Regions from separate parts of the Halobacillus sp. KGW1 genome, predicted to be linked through region 2. Evidence: predicted binding sites of a transcription regulator. Region 2 holds the regulator's gene; the other holds the start of a gene.

Region 1 (4,299 bases), on a different contig from region 2:
CAATCCTGATCGGAAAAGTGGCCATCGATATAGCGATTAAAGACGGCAATACCAATTTATTGATCGAGCTTGTCGTTGGAATCGCCGTTTTATACGGGCTCAGCTATGTCGGCAATATTCTTCGGATTAAATATGTCAACATCCTTGGTCAAAACGTCATATACGATTTGAGACAGCATTTGTTTTCCCACGTCCAGCGCTTGTCTCATAAGTTCTTTGATTCCAGATCCGCCGGTTCTATTCTTGTGCGGATCATGAACGATATCAACTCCCTTCAGGAATTGTTCACAAATGGAATTATCAATTTATTGATGGACATCGTCATGTTGACCGGAATTATTGTCATTCTATTTGTACTGAGTCCAAAGCTTGCCCTCGCCGTTCTTGTCATCATGCCGATCATGTTTTACATTTCGACGAAGCTCAGGCGTAACATACGCCGCTCCTGGCAGGATGTGAGGATCCAGCAGTCGCGCTTGAATTCCCATTTGAATGAGAGTCTGCAGGGCGTAAGAATAACCCAGTCGTTCTCACAGGAGAGGGAAAATACGGAATACTTCGATGGTGTCAACAGCGACACCTTCGCATCTTGGAATACGGCGTCTAGAAAAAGTGCCATGTTCCGGCCATTCGTCGAGATGAGTAATGCCGCAGGTACCATTATTCTGGTCGCATTCGGAGCTCATCTTATCCTTGAAGGCGATGTGGAAATCGGTACTTTCGTATCCTTTGCCTTCTTCCTGGGAATGTTCTGGGAGCCGATTTCACGTCTCGGTATGGTCTACAATCAGCTGTTGATGGCCATGGCCGCATCCGAGCGGATCTTTGAATTTCTTGATGAGAAACCGAATGTGGAAGAAAAGGCCGGCGCTGTTACTTTGACAGATATGAAAGGTCACATCGAATTTGATCACGTCCGGTTCGCCTATGATGAGAAGCGAATTGCTCTCCATGACATAGAATTGGAGATGAAGGCAGGGGAGACGGTAGCCCTCGTCGGCCATACCGGGTCCGGTAAATCGACCATCGCGAACTTAATCAGCCGCTTTTATGACCCGACGGGAGGTTCTGTGAAAATCGACGGTGTCGATCTTCGTGATGCGACCATCGATAGTGTCCGCCAGCAGATCAGTGTCGTCCTGCAGGATACATTCATTTTCTCAGGGACGATCATGGAGAACATTCGCTTCGGACGACCCGGTGCATCCGATGAAGAAGTCATGGACGCTGCGAAGGTTGTTGGAGCCGATGGTTTTATCCAAAGACTCAGTGAAGGATATCAAACGGAAGTAGAAGAGAGAGGAAGCATTCTGTCTGCAGGGGAAAGGCAGCTCTTATCCTTCGCCCGCGCCCTTCTGGCTGATCCGAGGATTTTAATACTGGATGAAGCGACAGCGAGTATCGATACGGAAACAGAAGTGAAAATCCAGCAGGCGCTGAAAAGACTTCTGAAAGGCCGGACAGCCATCATGATCGCTCACCGATTGTCGACGATCAGGGAAGCAGACAACATCTTCGTACTCGAGCAAGGGAAAATTTTAGAGCACGGGTCCCACGAGGAACTGATGGATGCTAAAGGGGAGTACTACGAATTAGTCAAAGCCCAGTTCCGCATGCTCGATGCTATGTAATTCCATTGAATATTCATTTCTTGTAAATATGGAAGCCGTCAGTCATGACGGCTTCTTTTTTTGTGGAAGATCCTGTTACGATCCGTGCCGGAAGGGGTAAACGAGTAATGTCGAACGGAAGGATTTTTGAAGGAAATGTGAAGTTTGTGAAGTATGTCACAAAATCGTCAACACTGACTGCCCACGAAGTGGGATGACCGCATTATACTAAGTGTATCGGATAGATTACCACGAGTTCGTTAGGAGGAAGATTCATGTTCGATTTTGATAACGTCGCCGTAAGTCAGTCACTGACGGCGATGACTCTATTATTCCATGCTATTTTCGCAACGATCGGAGTCGGTGTTCCTGTGCTCGTTTCCGTCGCTGAATTTATCGGGATCCGGAAGAAAGATCCTCACTATACATTACTGGCAAGACGATGGACCCGCGGTTATACCATCACCGTAGCCGTTGGGGTCGTGACTGGAACCGCGATCGGCCTGCAGCTTTCTTTGATCTGGCCGAGCTTTATGCAGATCGCAGGTAACGTCATTGCTCTGCCGCTCTTCATGGAGACGTTCGCCTTCTTCTTCGAAGCGATCTTCCTGGGCATTTATTTATATACGTGGGACCGGTTCAAAAACCCGATCCATCACTGGCTTTTGTCCATTCCTGTGGTGATTGGAGGGACGATGTCCGCCTTTTTCATCACGACGGTCAACTCCTTCATGAACACGCCGCAGGGATTCGACCTGGAAGGCGGTCGTTTCACGGCAGTCGATCCAATTGCAGCGATGTTCAACCCTGCAACTCCGACAAAGGTGTTTCACGTCGTATCTTCATCCTATTTGACAGCAGCCGCCATCCTTGCTGGTATAGCCGCTTTTATTATTTTAGTGAAAAAAGGAAGTGCTTATCATAAGAAAGCTTTGAAATTAACGGTTTCCATGATGTTCATTTTTGCTATTCTGACGGCTCTTGCCGGGGACTTATCAGCGAAATTCCTTGCTGAACACCAGCCGGAGAAGCTTGCTGCAGGAGAATGGCACTTCGATACGGAGGAAGGAGCAGACCTTGTTGTTTTTGGAAGACTTAATGAGAATAATGAGGTGGAGAACGCCATCCGTATTCCAAACGCTCTGAGCTTCCTTGCTCACGGCGATTTCCAGGCGGAAGTAGAAGGTCTGAATGAAACTCCTGAAGAAGAACGTCCGCCGTTATGGATACACTATATGTTCGATCTGATGGTGACGATCGGATTTTACCTGCTCGGCATTTCCCTGTTGTTCCTCGTATTCTGGAAAGTGAAGAAGTGGAATACGTATCATCCGCTGCTTCTTTGGGGAATTGCGCTTGCCGGACCATTGTCCATGCTCGCCGTCGAATTCGGGTGGATATTTGCGGAAGTCGGCCGGCAGCCATGGATTCTGCGCGGGTTTATGACCGTTGCCGAGGGTGCGACGACCTCACCTTATGTCACCCAGATGTTTGTCCTGTTCGCCGTCCTTTATTTGGTGCTTGCCCTCGGGTGTATCCTTACCCTGCGAAAAATCTTTAAGGGGAGACCAGCCGAGCTTGAAATGGAACGACGATATCCGCAGGTGGCAGCAGCGAGAGAGGAGGCCGATGAATGAACTATGAATTGATTGGGATCAGCGTCTTGTGGCTGTTCCTTTACGGGTATTTAATCGTAGCATCCGTCGACTTCGGCGCTGGTTTCTTCGCCTATTATGCCAGGTTGACGAAGCAGGACCATGTGATAAATAAACTGATTTCCCGCTATTTATCTCCTGTTTGGGAAGTGACGAACGTATTCTTTGTGTTCTTCTTCGTCGGTCTGATCGGATTCTTCCCGGATATGGCCTACTATTTCGGTCAGGCCATGCTCGTTCCGGGCAGCATCGCCATTGTTCTCCTTGCCATTCGCGGCTCATTCTACGCGTTTGAGAATTATGGATCGAAAAATAACAGCTTCTACATGTTCCTGTACGGGGCGACCGGACTGCTTATTCCGGCTGCGCTTTCGACCGGGTTGACGATCTCGGAAGGGGGTTACATCGAAGAGACGGCGGACGGGGTTCACCTGCTCGTCGGAGAACTGTTGACCAGCCCTTATTCCTGGAGTGTCGTGTTCCTTGCGATTGTTTCCGTTCTGTATATCAGCTCGATGTTTCTCAGCTATTACGCTCACAGAGCGGATGATCAGCCTGCTCTTAATCTCGTCCGTCGTTATGCCTTGTTTTGGAGTTCCCCTACGATTATCGCCAGTCTGACGACATTCATTGCCCTCAGTCAGCAGAACGAGGAGCATTTCAACAAGGCGCTTGATCTGTGGTGGGTATTCGGCCTCTCTGTCGCAGCCTTTATGCTTGCCGTCTTTCTCGTATATAGAGGGAAACATTATGGATGGGCGTTCATCGCCGTCATGGTCCAGTTCTTCTTTGCCTTCTTCGGCTACGGAGCTTCTCACCTGCCTTATCTATTGAAGCCTTTCGTAACCTTGACAAGCGGCGTGACAAATGACGCGATGGCTGTTGCACTTGTCATTGTATTCATCGCAGGGCTTTTGTTACTCATCCCTTCCCTGATCCTGTTGATGCGCCTGTTCCTGTTCGACGCAGAATATGTAAAAGGGAAAAAATAGATACAGGGTCTAATGGTTGGAACGTCTGCAGCAGCGGGCGTT
Region 2 (4,299 bases):
GACGATGTTGATCGGGTCCAGGAGATGATCCAGCGTCCTCCCTCTTCCGAGTGCAAACAGCAGGCCTCCGATGCCGAGCGATACAATAAGAAATCCGACAAGGTCGAATTTCTTTTCGGGATGGGTTTCCGTCCGCTCCAGGTATTTCGAAGAGAGGACGAGTCCCGTCAGGCCAAACGGAATGTTCAAGGCGAAGAGCCAAGGCCAGTCGACGTATTGGATGAGAAACCCGCCGATCGTCGGTCCGATTGCGGGGGCGACCATAGCGGCGATGCCGTACACGCCGACAGCAAGGCCCCGTTCGTGCCTGGGGAAGGACTGGAAGATGAGCGCCATGGCGATCGGCAGCATCAGACCACCGGCTATGCCCTGGATGGCCCGGGAGACGATTACCATCGAGAGCGTCGAGGAGAAGAAGCCGCACAGTGAGCCGACAAGGAAGAGACAAAGCCCGGACAGGTACACCTTTTTCTTCCCGAACCGGTCGCCGAAGTAGCCGGTCAACGGCATCGTCATCCCCATCGCGACCATGAAGATCGTCAAAATCCATCCGACAGAGACGGCATTGGAATCGAATATTTCTATAAAACGTGGCAGAATCGGATTCAGCATGCTGTTGTTCAGAATGACGGTGAAGGTTCCGAACAGGACAGACACGACGACGAGCCACTTATTAGGTAATCGTTTCATCGTACCTTACCTCCTTAATTACCTAGTTACTATACCACCATCCTGCAACTCTAATCGCCGCTCGACCGATTTACGAGAGCGGAATCTTTTTTTCTTTGTAATCGCTTCCCTTCTCCCGCCTATGTTTATAACGTTTTTCAAGGTGGGTATAACAAAGAAGAATCACACAAGGAGGCGAACCATTTATGGGACGTTTAGATAACAAAGTAGCTGTCGTGACCGGTTCTGCGACAGGAATCGGAGCGGCAACCGTGAAATTATTCGCAAAGGAAGGCGCGACGGTGGTCTGTGCCGACATCAATGTCGATGCCGTGAAGAAGACGGTGGATGAAATTCATAACGAAGGCGGCGAGGCGGAGACGTACACGCTCGACGTATCGAAAGAGGACAGCGTTTCAGCATTTGCTGATTACCTGAAGAAGACATATGGCAACATCGATGTCCTGTTCAACAACGCAGGGATCGACGAAGAAGGCGGCAAAGTGCACGAATATCCTGTCGATCTCTTCGACCGGATCATCGCTGTCGATCTGCGCGGAACGTTCCTGACGAGCAAATACCTGCTTCCATTAATGATGGATAACGGCGGATCGATCATCAACACATCTTCCATGTCCGGAAGAGCTGCTGACCTCGACCGCTCCGGCTATAACGCGGCGAAAGGCGGAATCACGAACTTCACCCGTGCGATGGCAATCGACTACGCCCGGGACGGCATCCGCGTCAACTCCATCGCTCCCGGTACGATTGAGACACCGCTTGTAGACGGCCTTGCCGGTTCGAAGGAAGATAAGGAAGGACAGGAATTCCGTGATGCCAACAAGTGGATCACTCCACTCGGCCGACTTGGAAGCCCGGATGAAATCGCATCCGTCGCCCTTTTCCTCGCCAGTGACGACAGCTCCTATGTAACCGGAGAGGACATCACGGTCGACGGCGGCATCATGGCCTACACGTGGCCGGGTAAAATGCTGATCGATAAGAAATGGAAAGAAGAAACCGAATAAGAATAACAAAAAAAGATGCCGGAGCCGGCATCTTTTTTTCAATCCTCTATTTTTCCATCCAACGGATAATGCTTCAAAAAGTAGACGAGCGCTTGAAGCTCAATCGCAAGATCGATATGATGCACCCTCACATCAGACGGCACGTTGATCCGGGCCGGCGTGAAGTTCAGGATACCCGATATTCCGCCCTCGACGAGACGGTCGGTGATCGCCTGCGCCTCTGAGGCAGGAACCGTCAGAATCGCGACCTTCAAATCGCCGATCTTCTTCTCCAGATCATCGATGTGATGGACCTCCACCCCGCCGACTTCACTCCCGATCCGATTCTCACTCGCATCGAAGGCAATCTCGATCTTTGTATTATTGTTCTTCGTGAAATTGTAATTAAGGAAAGCCGTTCCCAGGTTCCCGACACCAATCAGCGCGACACGTGTCGTCTCGTCCTGATCCAGCGTCTTCCGAAAGAAGGAAAGCAGGTACTCGACATTGTAACCATAACCTTTCTTCCCGAGGGCTCCGAAATAGGAGAAATCACGGCGGATGGTTGCGGAATCGACTTTGACCGCCTCACTCAATTCTTTCGATGACACCCGCAGTTTCCCCTGGCTGTGCAGGTTGTTCAGGAAACGGTAATATAACGGAAGCCGCTTCGCTGTCGCCTGAGGGATTTTCGCTTGTTCTATATCCATTGTCGTCTCTCTGCTCCTTTACTCGTCATTTCTTCGGTAATCTCCGTTCTTCCCTCCGGTTTTCTCTGCAAGGTAAGTCGGACCGATGACCATGCCTTTATCTACTGCTTTACACATATCATAAACCGTCAATGCTGTGGCAGAAGCGGCCGTTAGCGCTTCCATTTCTACCCCGGTGCTTCCCTTCGTCTTCACGGAAACCTCGATCAGCAGCTTTTTCGTTTCCCCTGTTTCCCAATCGAAGGATACATCGATTCCCTTCAAGGAAAGCGGATGACACATCGGAATCCAATCCGACGTTTTCTTCGCTGCCATGATTCCGGCGACTTGGGCGACCGCGAGCACGTCCCCTTTGGCCATTGTCTGGTTGGTAATCTTCTCGTATATTTCTTCCTTCACTTCCACACTCGTTCTCGCAACAGCCGTCCGGACCGTATCGTTTTTCTCTGATATATCGACCATCCGTGCCCGGCCCTGCTCATTAAAATGACTGAATTCCGCCATCTCCAACTACCCCTTTTATGTGATTGGTCATGCCGCAGGCGGCAACACTAGTTTCATTTTAACAAAAAATCACAGGGAAGTCGTTAAAGTTTTCACAATCTCGCGAGGGCTTCTGTTGCTAGCAGGCTCACCGATGATATACACTTGATTTATCGAGGTGAAACGACATGATTCTCATGCAGTTGAATCAATTGGAAAAGCGTTTCGGCGCTGAATTGATTTTATCTAATATTAAACTGGAAGTACAAAAGAACGACCGGATCGCCATTGTCGGCAGAAACGGTGCAGGAAAGTCGACCCTGCTGAAGATGATGGCCGGCGAGATGAGCTATGATGAAGGAAACATCTTCATGCCGAAGGAAACGACGCTCGGATATCTCGCTCAAAACACAGGCCTGCAGTCCGACGAAACGATCTGGAATGAAATGGAGAAAGTCTTCCTCCATCTGAAGGACTTGGAGAAAGAGCTGCGCGCGATGGAAGCGAACATGGCAGACCCTGACCTGATCTCGGATCAGGAGCGCTACCAGCAGTTATTGACCGATTATGACCGCAAGCAGGAATACTTCAAGAACGCAGGCGGATACCAATACGAAGCGGATATCCGCTCGGTACTGAACGGGCTGAATTTCCAGCATTTCAACTGGGATACACCGATCACGTCCTTAAGCGGCGGCCAGAAGACGAGGCTGGCACTCGGGAAGCTGCTGTTGAAGAAGCCGGACGTGCTTATTCTCGATGAACCGACCAACCACCTGGACATCGATACGATCTCCTGGCTCGAAGGGTACCTGCAGGGCTACCAAGGTGCGGTCGTCATCGTTTCCCACGACCGCTACTTCCTCGATAAGATCGTCAACACGGTCTACGAGATCGCCTTCCAATCCTCTAAGAAGTATCACGGCAACTACAGTAACTACCTGAAACAGAAAGAAGCCGACTTCGAGCAGGAAATGAAGCGATTCGAGAAGCAGCAGGAAGAGATCAAACGGATGGAGGACTTCATCCAGAAGAACATCGTCCGTGCGACGACGACGAAGCGCGCCCAGAGCCGGCGCAAACAGCTGGAGAAAATGGACCGGCTGGAAAAACCGAAAGACGATAACCAATCCGCGAAGTTCAGCTTCCAAGTGGCGAAGCGCAGCGGAAACGATGTGCTGAAACTGAGAGACTATGCGTTCCGTTATCCGGACAGCGATACGAACCTTTTCGACAAAGTATCCCTTGATCTGAACCGAGGCGATTCGGTGGCCCTCGTCGGTCCGAACGGGGTCGGAAAGACCACCCTCCTTAAGACGATCATCGGCGATTTGGAAGCCGTCAAAGGAGACAAGCTGATCGGCACGAACGTCCAGATCGGTTACTACGATCAGGAACAGAATAAGTTGAATTCCACGAAGACCGTTCTG

What was found. The regulator Rex, encoded in region 2, represses fermentation and respiration genes when NADH is low (regulators of the CRP and FNR family bind a similar motif). The targets are predictions, from matches to a motif close to TTGTGAAATATTTCACAA.
Region 1: the regulator Rex is predicted to act here: its motif matches at 1,776-1,793, upstream of AXG56_RS03510 (cytochrome ubiquinol oxidase subunit I).

What each region holds. Positions count from the first base shown of each region.
Region 1 covers NZ_LSOC01000002.1:550,134-554,432, forward strand. The annotation lists gene AXG56_RS03505 (ABC transporter ATP-binding protein) at 1-1,631, shown strand, start outside; gene AXG56_RS03510 (cytochrome ubiquinol oxidase subunit I) at 1,886-3,247, shown strand; gene AXG56_RS03515 (cytochrome d ubiquinol oxidase subunit II) at 3,244-4,257, shown strand.
Region 2 covers NZ_LSOC01000004.1:525,227-529,525, forward strand. The annotation lists gene AXG56_RS17335 (MDR family MFS transporter) at 1-690, opposite strand, end outside; gene AXG56_RS17340 (SDR family oxidoreductase) at 876-1,697, shown strand; gene AXG56_RS17345 (redox-sensing transcriptional repressor Rex) at 1,736-2,386, opposite strand; gene moaC (cyclic pyranopterin monophosphate synthase MoaC) at 2,405-2,890, opposite strand; gene AXG56_RS17355 (ABC-F family ATP-binding cassette domain-containing protein) at 3,058-4,299, shown strand, end outside.